Regions from separate parts of the Kineococcus endophyticus genome, predicted to be linked through region 3. Evidence: predicted binding sites of a transcription regulator. Region 3 holds the regulator's gene; each other region holds the start of a gene.
The links. The regulator HrcA, encoded in region 3, represses chaperone genes, less so after heat shock. The targets are predictions, from matches to a motif close to GNTNGCACTCGGNNNNNCCGAGTGCNANC.
Positions count from the first base shown of each region.

Region 1: a site for HrcA is predicted at 2,015-2,043, ahead of groES (co-chaperone GroES). Genes of this name have one in related genera too.
Region 2: a site for HrcA is predicted at 2,950-2,978, ahead of groL (chaperonin GroEL). Genes of this name have one in related genera too.

Region 1 is NZ_JBFNQN010000003.1:323,762-328,127, reverse strand. It holds gene groL (chaperonin GroEL) at 1-1,484, opposite strand, end outside; gene groES (co-chaperone GroES) at 1,571-1,867, opposite strand; gene AB1207_RS05815 (class I SAM-dependent methyltransferase) at 2,073-3,248, shown strand; gene rimI (ribosomal protein S18-alanine N-acetyltransferase) at 3,241-4,218, opposite strand; gene AB1207_RS05805 (squalene cyclase) at 4,272-4,366, shown strand, end outside.
Region 2 is NZ_JBFNQN010000009.1:87,142-91,507, reverse strand. It holds gene AB1207_RS14020 (aldose epimerase family protein) at 1-882, opposite strand, end outside; gene AB1207_RS14015 (uracil-DNA glycosylase) at 974-1,696, opposite strand; gene AB1207_RS14010 (DUF3263 domain-containing protein) at 1,864-2,181, shown strand; gene AB1207_RS14005 (cold-shock protein) at 2,609-2,812, shown strand; gene groL (chaperonin GroEL) at 3,152-4,366, shown strand, end outside.
Region 3 is NZ_JBFNQN010000001.1:133,685-138,050, reverse strand. It holds gene AB1207_RS00615 (Gmad2 immunoglobulin-like domain-containing protein) at 1-775, shown strand, start outside; gene dnaJ (molecular chaperone DnaJ) at 857-1,978, opposite strand; gene hrcA (heat-inducible transcriptional repressor HrcA) at 2,042-3,082, opposite strand; gene AB1207_RS00600 (DUF3097 domain-containing protein) at 3,220-4,080, shown strand; gene AB1207_RS00595 (DUF4870 domain-containing protein) at 4,103-4,366, shown strand, end outside.

The sequences.
Region 1 (4,366 bases), on a different contig from region 3:
ACCGGGTCGAGGACCCCGCCGGCCAGCAGGTCGACGTACTCGCCGGTCGCGGCGTTGAGGCCGTTGCCCGGCTCGAGCGAGCGGACCTTCTCCACGACGACGTAGCCCTCGAGGCCGGCGTTCTCGGCGATCCAGCGCAGCGGCTCCGAAGCCGCCTTGCGGACGAGCGCGACACCGGTCGCCTCGTCGCCGGTCGTGCCCAGGCCGTCCTCGAGCACGGAGACGGCGTGCACCAGGGCCGAGCCGCCGCCGGCGACGATGCCCTCCTCGATCGCGGCGCGCGTCGCGGAGACGGCGTCCTCGATGCGGTGCTTCTTCTCCTTGAGCTCGACCTCGGTGTGCGCGCCGACCTTGATGACGACGACACCGCCGGACAGCTTGGCGAGGCGCTCCTGGAGCTTCTCGCGGTCCCAGTCGGAGTCGGTGCGCTCGACCTCGGCCTTGATCTGGGCGACGCGGCCGGCGATGTCGTCGGCCGAGCCGGCGCCGTCGACGATCGTCGTGTCGTCCTTGGTGACCGTGATGCGGCGGGCGGTGCCCAGCGCGTCGAGGTCGATCTGGTCGAGCTTGAGGCCGACCTCCTCGGCGACGACCTGCGCGCCGGTGAGGGTGGCGATGTCCTGCAGGATCGCCTTGCGGCGGTCGCCGAAGCCGGGGGCCTTCACCGCGACGGCGTTGAAGGTGCCGCGGATCTTGTTGACGACCAGGGTCGACAGCGCCTCGCCGTCGACGTCCTCGGCGATGATCAGCAGCGGCTTGGAGACCTTGAGGACCTTCTCCAGCAGCGGCAGCAGGTCCTGGACCGTCGAGATCTTGCCCTGGTGCACGAGCACGTAGGCGTCCTCGAGGACCGCTTCCTGACGCTCGGCGTCGGTGACGAAGTACGGCGAGATGTAGCCCTTGTCGAACTGCATCCCCTCGGTGAAGTCCAGCTCGAGGGCGGTCGTGGAGGACTCCTCGACCGTGATGACGCCGTCCTTGCCGACCTTGTCGAACGCGTCGGCGAGCAGGTCGCCGACCGTCGCGTCCTGGGCCGAGATCGTCGCGACGTGGGCGATGTCGCCCTTGCCGTCGACGTCGCGGGCCAGCGACAGGAGCTTGTCGTTGACGGCCTCGACGGCCTTGTCGATCCCGCGCTTGAGGCCGGAGGGGGCCGCGCCGGCCGCGACGTTGCGCAGGCCTTCCTTGACGAGGGCCTGGGCCAGGACGGTCGCGGTGGTGGTGCCGTCACCGGCGACGTCGTTCGTCTTGGTGGCGACCTCCTTCGCGAGCTGCGCGCCGAGGTTCTCGTACGGGTCGTCGAGCTCGACCTCGCGGGCGATGGTGACGCCGTCGTTCGTGATCGTCGGCGCCCCCCACTTCTTGTCGATGACGACGTTGCGGCCCTTGGGGCCGAGGGTCACCTTGACGGCGTTGGCGAGCGCGTCGACGCCGCGCTCGAGGGACTTGCGGGCCTTGTCGTCGAACGAGAGCTGCTTGGCCATGTCTTCTTCCTTCCGTAGACGTGCGCAACGAGGGACGCCCCGGGCACCCGAGATCGGGTGCCCGGGGCGTCAGGACCTCTGGTCGACTACTTGGCGACCTTGGCGAGGACGTCGCGCGCCGAGAGGATCAGCAGCTCGTCGCCGCCGTACTTGACCTCGGTGCCGCCGTACTTGGAGTAGATGACCTTGTCGCCGACGGCCACGTCGACCGGCACGCGGTTGCCGTTGTCGTCCACGCGACCCGGGCCCACGGCCAGGACTTCACCCTCCTGGGGCTTCTCCTTGGCGGTGTCCGGGATGACGAGACCGGAAGCGGTCGTCTGCTCCGCGTCGAGCGGCTTGACGACGATGCGGTCCTCGAGCGGAGTGATGGAGACCGACACTGGTGCGGCCCTCCCCTTCTGCTTCAGCGAACTGGCGTACGGGACGGTCGGAACGGTGGGGAGCGGACGACCGTCGTCGCGGGTTCCGGGCGGCCGCTGCCCCGTTGGCACTCCCACCCGGGGAGTGCCACCGACGCTGCGCGAGACGTTAGCACTCAGCCCTGACGAGTGCCAGACGCAGGGGGGCTCTGGGAGCATCCTCCGGGTGAACACCGCCGACGTCGACGCCCTGCGGTCCCCGGCGGGCCGCGCCCTCCTCGACGCCCTGGCCGGGACGGCCGGTGAGGACCCCGTCGCGCTGGCCACCCGGCTGCGGCGCGCGGGCCACGACCCGGCCCTCGCCGCCCTGGCCACGACCCAGTCGCGGCTGCGGGCGAAGGCGGCCGCGAAGTTCGGCGACCGGGCCCGAGACCTTTTGTTCACCGCAGCCGGTGTCGAGCAGGCGACCCGCGCCGTCGTCGCCCGCGAGCACGCCCGCCGCTTCGTCGCGGCGGGGGTGGCGAGGGTCGCCGACCTCGGTTGCGGCGTCGGCGCGGACTCCCTGGCCTTCCTCGACGCGGGGCTCGCCGTCCTGCCCGTCGACGCCGACCCCGTCACGGCCGCCGTCGCCACGCACAACCTCGGGGTGGCCGTCCGCTGCGAGGACGTCACGGCCGGGATCACCGGCGAGCTCGGCGAGGGCGACGGCGCGTGGTTCGACCCGGCCCGCCGGACGTCGGGCGGGCGGCGCGTCTTCGACCCCGAGGCCACCTCGCCGCCGCTGTCGTTCGTGCTGGCGACGGCCGCCCGGGTCCCGGCGACGGGGGCCAAGCTCGCGCCGGGCCTGCCCCACGAGCTCGTCCCCGCGGACGCCGAGGCGCAGTGGACCTCCGTCGACGGCGAGGTCGTCGAGTGCGCGCTGTGGTGCGGACCGCTGGCCCGGCCGGGGGTGGCGCGCAGCGCGCGGGTGGTGCGGGGCGGTGTCGCCGTCGACCTGGACTCGGTGGACCTGCCCGACGCCGAGGTGGGCGCGGTCGGCGGGTTCCTGCACGAACCCGACGGCGCGGTCATCCGGGCCGGGCTCGTCGGACGCGTCGCGGCCGACCTCGGAGGCCGGCTCGTCGACGAGACGATCGCCTACGTCACGACGGACGACGCGGTCTCCTCCCCGCTCGTCCGCTCGTTCCGGGTCCTGGACGTGCTGCCGTTCGGGCTCAAGAGCCTGCGGGCGCACCTGCGCTCCCTGGACGTCGGAGCGCTGACCGTCAAGAAGCGCGGGACCGCCGTCGACCCCGACCAGTTGCGCAAGCAGCTGGCGCTCAAGGGGTCCCGGCCCGCGACGATCGTCCTGACGCGCGTGGCGGGCAGGCAGAGCGTGCTGGTGGTGGACCCGGTCAGCTGATGCGCGCCCGCAGGACGAGCGCGTCGACGTCGTCGGGCTGGTAGTACCGGGCCCGCCGGGCGATCTGCTCGAACCCCTCGCTGCGGTAGAGGTGCTGGGCCGGCTCGTTGTCGGCCCGCACCTCCAGCAGCAGGTGCGTCGCACCGGCGTCGACAGCGCTGGTGCGCAGTTCCCGCAGCAGCGCGCGGCCCGTCCCCCGGCCCTGCTGGTCGCGGGCCACACCGATGGTCTGCACGTCGGCGTCGGCCCCCGCGACGACGATCCCGCCGTACCCGACCACGCGCCCCGCGTCCTCGGCCACCAGGAACCGACGGTTCGGTTGCGCGAGTTCCCCCCAGAACGCCTCGACGCTCCAGGCGCCCCGGCCGAACAGGTCGCTCTCGAGGGCGTGCACGTCGGCGACGTCCCACCAGCGCATGTCGCGCAGGACGACACCGGTGGGTCCGGTCAGGTCCAGGGCCAGGCACAGCCGCGGCCACGCGTCGAGGCCGAGCTCGGCCTCGTGCACGCGCAGGGCCCGCAGCTGCGGGCCGGGGTCGGCCACGTCGCGGAAACCCAGCCGCCGGTAGTACGGCGCGTTCCACGGCACGTCGGCGAAGGTCGTCAGCGTCAGCGCCGGTCGGCCGTCCTCCCGGGTGACGTCGGCCGCGAGCTCGAGGAGGCGCCGGCCGATCCCGCGGCGGGCGTGGCCGGGGTGGACGCTGACCTGTTCGACGTGACCGTTCCCGTCGACGGGTTCGACGGTGAGGAGCAGGTACCCGACGACCGCCCCGGTCCCCTCCTCGACCGCCACCCAGGCGCGTCCCGCCGCCCGGTGCGCGGCGAGCACGTCGAGGGCGGGCGGGTCGTCGTCGGCGACGGCCGTCATGCCGAGGTCCCGGAACGCCTCCCCCGCAGCGCGTTCCACGTCCTGCACGCGGGACAGGTCGGCGGGTTCGGCGGGACGCAGGACGACGGACGGTTCCTCCACACGCGCAGTCTGCCGCCCTTCCGCAGCGCTCCGCACGGTGGTTCGCTGGTGCCGTGGACGAACCGGAGCAGGTGCTGGACTGGTTGCTGGACTCCGACCCCGCACTGCGGTGGCAGGTCGAACGCGACCTCGCCGACGAACCCACCGA
Region 2 (4,366 bases), on a different contig from region 3:
GTAGAACTGCAGCCCCGGCAGGTCGGTGCGGACCCGCACGGTGCGGCCCGACCGCGGCCCGCGCACCGAGGCGACCTCGCGGAACGAGCCTGGCTCGTCCAGGACGAGGCAGTGGTCGTAGCCCCCCGCGCGCAGGAGCTGCTCGTCGGCGTCGCGCAGGTGCTCGCCGATGCGGGTGGGGGAGGAGAAGTCGAACGGCGTGCCCGCGGTCGGGGCCAGCTCGCCGGTCGGGATGAGGTTCGCGTCCACGGGCAGGTAGCGGGTGGCCGCCACCTGCGCGACGTGGTCCTCCACGGAGCCGGCGCCGTCGAGGGCGAAGTAGGCGTGGTTCGTGAGGTTCACCGGCGTCGGCGCGTCGGTGGTGGCGTGGTGGTCCAGGCGCAGGGTGACCGCGTCCCCGTCCTGACGCAGGGAGTACGTGCAGGACACCTCGAGCGTGCCGGGGAACCCCATGTCGCCGTCGGGGCTCGTCAGGGAGAACCGCACCGCCGGAACCCCGTCGACCTCGGTCTCCTCCGCGGTCCAGACGCGCTGGTCGAAACCCTCGACTCCGCCGTGCAGGGCGTTCGGGCCGTCGTTGGTCGGGACGTCGTAGCGGGTGCCGTCGAGGGTGAACCGTCCGCCCGCGAGCCGGTTCGCGACGCGACCCACGCTCGCGCCGGGGTAGCCGTCGGCGGCCTCGTAGGCGGCGACGTCCGGGAGTGCGACGACGACGTCACCGATCTCGCCCGCGGCGTCGGGGACGCGGACCTGCTGCAGCGTGGCCCCGCGGGTCAGGACGGCCGCCGACGCGCCGGAGGGGAGTCGCAGCTCCCACCGCTCGACCGGCTCGCCGCGCCGGGTCCGGCCGAAGGGGCTGCGCTGCACCGTGGGGGAGGTCATGGGCCGATCGTGCCCCACGACACCCCGGTCCGTGCACGGGGTCGCCGTGCCTCGCCGCCGGGAGGCAACGTTCCCTACCACGGGCGGCCGGTCAGGCGAGGCGCCAGTCGATCCCGTCCCCGCCGGCCTCGCGCAGCAGCGCGTCGACGCGGCTGAAGGGGCGGGAGCCGAAGAACCCGCGCGAGGCGGACAGGGGGCTGGGGTGCACGCCCGCGACGACGGGCACCCCGTCGAGCAGCGGCTGCACCTGCTGCGCGTCCTTTCCCCACAACAGCGCGACGAGCGGACCGCCCCGCGTGGCGAGGGCGCGGACGGCGGCGTCGGTGACGGCCTGCCAGCCCAGGCGGCGGTGCGAGCCCGAGCTGCCCGCGCGGACGGTGAGGACGCGGTTGAGCAGGAGGACACCGGAGTCCGTCCACGACGACAGGTCCCCGTGCTCGGGGGGCCGGACGCCCACGTCGTCGCGCAGCTCGCGGCCGATGTTGACCAGGCTGCGCGGCAACGGCCGCACGTGCGGTTCGACGGCGAAGCTCAGCCCGACCGGGTGGCCGGCCGTCGGGTAGGGGTCCTGGCCGACGAGCAGCACCCGCACCCCGTCGAACGGCTGGCGGAAGGCGCGCAGGACGTCTCCCGGCGCGGGCAGCCAGCCGGCGTCGTCGGCCAGGGAGGCGGAGATGCGCTCCAGGTCGGCGCGCACGGGAGCCAGGGCCCGGGCCCAGCCGGGGTCGAGGTCGTCGAGGCCGAGACCGGCCGGGTCGGCGGCCGTCGCGGGGAAGACCGGGGGGGTCCGTGAGGCGGCTGGGTCGGCAGTCACGCGTGGGACGGTACCCAGGCCGGACCCGCGGCGCGCGGTCCCCGGCGCGCGGACGGAGGAGAATGACACGCGTGTGATGCCCTGCCTAGACTCGCCCCGCGAGCTGCCGTTCGGGGGCTCGGTCGAGAGGGGTGGACACCGTGGAGCGCTGGGACGCGACGGCACGCATCGAGGCCGACGTGCACACGGGGGACCACGCGCAGGAGGGGCCGGGCGGGGCGAGCGAACTGCCCGAGGGCCTGACCCGCCGCGACGCCGAGATCCTCGCCTTCGAGCGCCAGTGGTGGAAGTACGCCGGCGCCAAGGAGCAGGCCGTGCGCGAGCTCTTCGACCTCTCCCCGACGCGCTACTACCAGCTGCTGAACGCCCTCATCGACTCCCCGGCGGCCCTGGCGCACGACCCGATGCTCGTCAAGCGCCTGCGCCGCATGCGGTCGAGCCGCCAGCGTGCGCGGTCGGCCCGTCGTCTGGGCGTGCAGCCCTGAGCGGTCGGGGCCACCGCCCCCGCCAGCTCGCCGCGCGTCGCGGCGCCCACCGCACGCGCCGGGGGCCCGCCGGGGTGGCGGTGCTCGTCCTCGTCTGGCTCCTGGTGGCCGCGGCCGTCGCCACCGGGGTCGTGCTGGCCCTGCGCTCGGTCCTGCAGCCCGTCCTGGGAGTGCTCGACGGCGTCCTGTGACGCTCCCGCGCCGGCGCCCGTCGTGACCTTTCCGTGAAGACGAGGTTCACAGAACCTTGTAACACGCGCCCCTCCCGGCACTAATCTGAGCCTCGGTCGATCAGTTCGAGGAGCACACCCTCCCCGGGAGCGCACATCGGACCTGGCCCACGGCCTCGTGGCCGCGGGCAGCGTGAGACCCGTGTCCGGCGCGCGCCGGAGGCGTCTTCCGCTCGCTGCAGCACCAGGAGAAGGCAATGGCTCAGGGCACCGTGAAGTGGTTCAACGCCGAGAAGGGATACGGCTTCATCACCGTCGACGACGGTGGTGCCGACGTGTTCGTCCACTACTCCGCCATCGTCGCGGACGGCTACCGGTCCCTCGAGGAGGGGCAGCGGGTCGAGTTCGAGGTCGGCCAGGGGCAGAAGGGTCCGCAGGCCGAGAGCGTGCGCGGACTCTGACGCGGCGCGACCAGCGCAGGCGGCACTCGAGGCAGGACTCGAGGCAGGACGCGAGGCAGGACGTCAGGAGGGCCCGGGGTGGGTGACCACCCCGGGCCCTCGTCCGTCCGTCCGCCCTCGGCGGACGGGGGCGTGGGGTTTGCACTCGACGGGGGAGAGTGCCAACATTGGCGTTGGCACTCTCGAGTCGAGAGTGACAACTCGACCCGGGAGCGAAGCTCCCCGGCCGGTCCGGTGAGGCCTGCGGGCGCCGGGGGACGTGACCCCGGGGCTGCTGGCCGTCCGTCGCGGGCGCCGTTCCGACCACCCACCGCCCGTCTTCTGGGAGGAACACCAGGCATGAGCAAGATCATCGCCTTCGACGAAGAGGCTCGTCGCGGCCTCGAGCGCGGGATGAACCAGCTCGCCGACGCGGTCAAGGTGACGCTCGGCCCCAAGGGCCGCAACGTCGTCCTGGAGAAGAAGTGGGGCGCCCCCACGATCACCAACGACGGTGTCTCCATCGCCAAGGAGATCGAGCTCGAGGACCCCTACGAGAAGATCGGGGCCGAGCTCGTCAAGGAAGTCGCCAAGAAGACGGACGACGTCGCCGGCGACGGCACGACCACCGCCACCGTCCTCGCCCAGGCGCTCGTCCGCGAGGGTCTGCGCAACGTGGCCGCGGGTGCGAACCCGATGGGCCTCAAGCGCGGCATCGAGAAGGCCGTCGAGGCCGTGACCGAGCAGCTGCTCGCCGCGGCCAAGGAGGTCACCACCAAGGAGCAGATCGCGGCCACCGCCGGGATCTCCGCCGGTGACGCCTCCATCGGCGAGCTCATCGCCGAGGCGCTCGACAAGGTCGGCAAGGAAGGTGTCATCACCGTCGAGGAGAGCAACACCTTCGGCCTCGAGCTCGAGCTCACCGAGGGCATGCGCTTCGACAAGGGCTACATCTCGCCCTACTTCGTCACCGACGCGGAGCGTCAGGAGACCGAGCTCGAGGACCCCTACATCCTCATCCTCAACTCCAAGATCTCCACGGTGAAGGACCTGCTCCCGCTGCTGGAGAAGGTCATGCAGTCGGGCAAGCCGCTCGTCATCGTCGCCGAGGACGTCGAGGGCGAAGCCCTCGCGACCCTGGTCGTCAACAAGATCCGCGGCACCTTCAAGTCCGTCGCCGTCAAGGCCCCGGGCTTCGGCGACCGCCGCAAGGCCATGCTCGGCGACATCGCCATCCTCACCGGTGGCCAGGTCATCTCCGAGGAGGTCGGCCTCAAGCTCGACACCGCTGACCTCGACCTGCTGGGCCGCGCCCGCAAGGTCGTCGTCACCAAGGACGAGACCACGATCGTCGAGGGTGCCGGCGACGCCGACGCCATCGCCGGCCGCGTGGGCCAGATCCGCGCCGAGATCGACCGCTCCGACTCCGACTACGACCGCGAGAAGCTCCAGGAGCGCCTCGCGAAGCTGGCCGGCGGCGTGGCCGTCATCAAGGCCGGCGCGGCGACGGAGGTCGAGCTCAAGGAGCGCAAGCACCGCATCGAGGACGCCGTCCGCAACGCGAAGGCTGCCGTC
Region 3 (4,366 bases):
GGGCTCCAGCGCGCCGGCGACGGCGAGCGGGACGGGCACGGGCACCGCGACGGGCACGGCCGCCACGGGCACGCTGCCCTCGGGCGCCGGGACGGTTCCCGTGTACTGGGTGGGCGGCCAGCCGTCGAAGCTGTTCCGCGAGTACGTCGAGGCCGGGACCGCGAAGGACGACCCCACGAACGCGCTGCGCGCCATGCTCGCCGGGAAGCCGTCCGACCCGGACTACTCCAGCCCGTGGTCGGCGGACCCGAGCGCGACCGTGACCTCCAGCGGCGGACGCCTCGTCGTCGACCTGTCCGCGTCGGCCGCGAGCGGCAGCGCCGGGGCGGGGGGCGCGCAGCTCGCCGTGCAGCAGCTCGTCTACACCGTGACGGCCGCCGCGGGCTCGGACGACCCGGTCGAGGTCCGCGTCGACGGCAAGGCCCGCCCGTCGCTGTTCGGCACCGCCGTCGCCGAGACGCTGTCCCGCGCCCCGCAGGCCGACGTCCAGGCGCCGGCCTGGATCACGTCGGTGACCGGTGCGTCGGGCTCCGTCGCGGTCAAGGGCGTCGGGTCGGCCTTCGAGGGCACCCTGATGTACACGATCACCAACAGCGCCGGCACCGAGGTCGCCCGCGACGCCGTGCAGGCGGGGGCGAACGGGACCTTCGCCCCGTTCTCCTTCACCGCGCAGGTGCCGGCGGGCACCTACACCGTCACGGTCTTCGCGCCGGACGAGTCCGGTGGCGAGGCGGGCCCGACCGCCGGGGACACCAAGACGGTCACCGTCTCCTGAAGGGCGCTCCCCCACTCGCCGTGGGGCGGGCGGACGTCGGGAGGCACGGGGTGACCCCGTGCCGTCAGGCGGGGCGGGCGCTCAGCGGCCGGAGAACCGGTCGCGCAGCTTCGAGAAGACGCCCTGGTGGCTCTCGGACAGCTTCCCGGCCGGCCGGACCTCCCCGCGCAGCTCGGCGAGGCGGCGCAGGAGCTCCTCCTGCTCCTCGTCGAGGTCGCGGGGCGTCAGGACCTCGAGCTTCACGAGCAGGTCACCGCGGCCCTGCGCGCGCAGGTGCTCGGCACCCTTCTGCTTCAGGGTCACGACGTCGCCGGCCTGCGCGCCGGGGCGCACGTCGATCTCCTCGGTGCCGTCGAGCGTCTCCAGCGGGATGCTCGCGCCGAGCGCGGCGGCCGTCATCGGCACCTCGAGGGTGCAGAGCAGGTCGTCCCCGGACCGGGAGTACACCGGGTGCGGACGCTCGTGGATCTCGACGTAGAGGTCCCCGGGCGGGCCGCCGGCCGTCCCCACCTCGCCCTGGGAGGCGAGCTGGATGCGGGTCCCGGTGTCCACGCCCGCGGGGATGCGGATCGTCAGAGGGCGGCGGGCGCGGATGCGGCCCTCCCCCGAGCACTCCAGGCACGGCGAGGGCAGCACGGTGCCGAAGCCGCGGCACGTCGGGCACGGCTGCTGGGTCATGACCTGCCCGAGCAGCGAGCGGACGACGCGCTGGACCGACCCCTGCCCGTGGCAGATGTCGCACGTGGCCGGGCTGGTGCCCGGCTGGCAGCAGGAGCCCTTGCAGGTCGGGCAGAGGATCGCGGTGTCGACCTGGATCGAGCGTTCGCCGCCGAAGGCGGCCTCGGCCAGGTCGACGTCGACGCGGATCAGGGCGTCCTGACCGCGCTGGGTCCGGCTGGCCGGACCGGGGCCCCGGCCGCCCCCGCCGCCCTGGCCGAAGAACGCGTCCATGATGTCCGAGAAGCCGAACCCGGCCCCGAAGCCGCCGCCCGCACCGCCGGGCATGGCACCGCCCCGGTCGTAGGCCGAGCGCTTGTCGGGGTTCGACAGCGTCTCGTAGGCCTGCGAGACCTCCTTGAACTGCTCCCCCGCGTCGGGGTTGACGTCGGGGTGCAGCTTGCGCGCGAGCTTGCGGTACGCGCGCTTGATGTCCTCCGTGGAGGCGTCGCGGGAGACGCCCAGGACGTCGTAGTAGTCGCTCACGAGGTCGGGGTTCTCCTGTCGGTTCTCTTCCGGGTGCTGGTCACGAGTCGTCTCACTACCGGGTCACGACGCGAGGATCCGCGAGACGTAGCGTGACACCGCTCGGACCGCGGCCATCGTCGTCGGGTAGTCCATGCGGGTGGGGCCGAGGACGCCGAGGCGGGCCAGGACCGCCTCGCCGCCGTAGCCGGTGGTCACGACGGACGTCCCGTCGAGACCGAGGTGCAGGTTCTCGGCGCCGATCCGGACGCTCAGGCCGCCGCGTTCGGACGGGTGCTCCTCGGCCAGCTCCTGCACCAGGCGCAGCAGCACGACGTGCTCCTCCAGGGCCTCCAGGACGCTGCCCAGCGGCATCGACAGGTCGGCCCCGGACTTGACGAGGTTCGACGTCCCGGCGATGACGACGCGCTCCTCCAGGGAGGCGGTGAGGCAGTCCCCCAGGGAGGCCGCGACCTCCGCCGCGATGGCGATGTCGGCCTGCGGCGTCTGCTGGACGAGGTCGGTGAGCGCCTCGCGCGCCTCACGCAACCGCTTGCCGGCGACGGAGGCGTTGACCCGCGTGCGCAGCGCCGCCAGCGACACCCCGAGCGTCTCGACGTCGACGGCCGAGCGGACGTCCAGGACGCGCTGCTCGACGCGGCCGGAGTCGGTGATGAGGACGAGCAGGGCGCTGCGCCCGCCCACCCCCACGAGCTCGACGTGCCGCACGCTGGCGCGCGAGAGCGACGGGTACTGCACGACGGCGGCCTGCCGCGTCAGCTGTGCCAGCAGGCGCACGGTCCGGTCCACGACGTCGTCGAGGTCGTCCGCGCCGTGCAGGAAGGTCTCGATGGCGCGCTTCTCCGCCGGCGTCATGGGCTTGACGTTGGCGAGGCGGTCGACGAAGAGGCGGTACCCCTTGTCCGTCGGGATGCGGCCCGCGCTGGTGTGCGGCTGGGTGATGTAGCCCTCGTCCTCGAGCACGGCCATGTCGTTGCGGATGGTCGCCGGGGACACGCCGAGCTGGTGCCGCTCCACCAGGGCCTTCGACCCGACGGGCTCGTGGGTGGAGACGTAGTCCTCCACGATGGCCCGCAGCACCGCGAGCCTGCGGTCGTCGCTCATCCACCCCTCCCGGTCCGGTGTCGGCATCCACCCTGTTGGCACTCTTCGCGCGCGAGTGCCAAGTCTAGGACGTGTGCCCCGGCCGCGCCTCCACCGTCCGGTGCGGGTCGCTCGTTAGCGTGCCGCGGGTGAGCCAGCTGCCCCCCGACCGGTACGGCGCCGACGTGCTGTCCGCCGACCCGCACGCCCGCACCCGCCCCAAGCCCGTCCACCGCGACGAGCCGGCCGTCCGCGGGCTCGTCGTCGAGGACGTCGACACGGGCTGGGTCGGCGCCGTCGTGCGGGTGGAGAAGAGCGGCGGCGTCCACGTCGTCGTCCTGGAGGACGCCAGGGGCCGCACCCGCACCTTCCCGCTCGGCCCGGGGTTCTGGGTCGACGGGCAGCCGGTCCGCCTCGTCGCCCCCGTGAGCGCCGGCCCGGCCCGCCCCACCCGGACGGCCAGCGGCTCGGTCGCCGTGACCGGTGCCACGGCACGCACCGCCCGCGCCTCGCGCATCCTCGTCGAGGGGCGGCACGACGCCGAGCTCGTCGAGAAGGTCTGGGGCGACGACCTGCGCGTCGAGGGCGTCGTCGTGGAGATGCTCGACGGCGTGGACGATCTCGACGCCGCGATCCGCGCGTTCGGCCCCCGCCCCGGCCGCCGCATCGGCGTCCTCGTCGACCACCTCGTCCCGGGGTCGAAGGAGTCGCGCATCGTCGCCAAGGTCGCCACCAGCCCGCACGTCCTCGTCCTGGGGCACCCCTTCATCGACGTGTGGCAGTCGGTCCGGCCGCAGCGGCTGGGCTGGACGCGGTGGCCGACGATCCCGAAGGGGCAGGACTGGAAGCACGGCGTCCTCGCCGAGCTCGGCTGGCCGCACGCGTCGCAGGCCGACGTCGCGCACGGGTGGAAGCGCATCCTCGGGACCGTCCGCAGCTACGCCGACCTCGAGCCCGCGCTGCTGGGCCGGGTGGAGGAACTCGTGGACTTCGTCACCGCAGACCTGGCGGACCGCTGAGCGAACCGGGAGGATCGGAACCGTGAGCCAGCCGCCGTACCCCCAGCAGCCGCCCTACTCGCCCGCGCCCCTGTCGCCGTCCGACGAGCGGATGTGGGGGATGTTCGGGCACCTGTCCGCGATCGCGGCCAGCTTCATCGGCCTGCCGTTCCTCGGCCCGCTCGTCATCTTCCTGGTCCTGAAGGACCGCAGCGGGTTCGTGCGCGGGCACAGCGCCGAGGCGCTGAACATGACGATCTCGCTCATCGTCTACGAACTCGTCCTCGGACTCGTCCTGGGCGTCTTC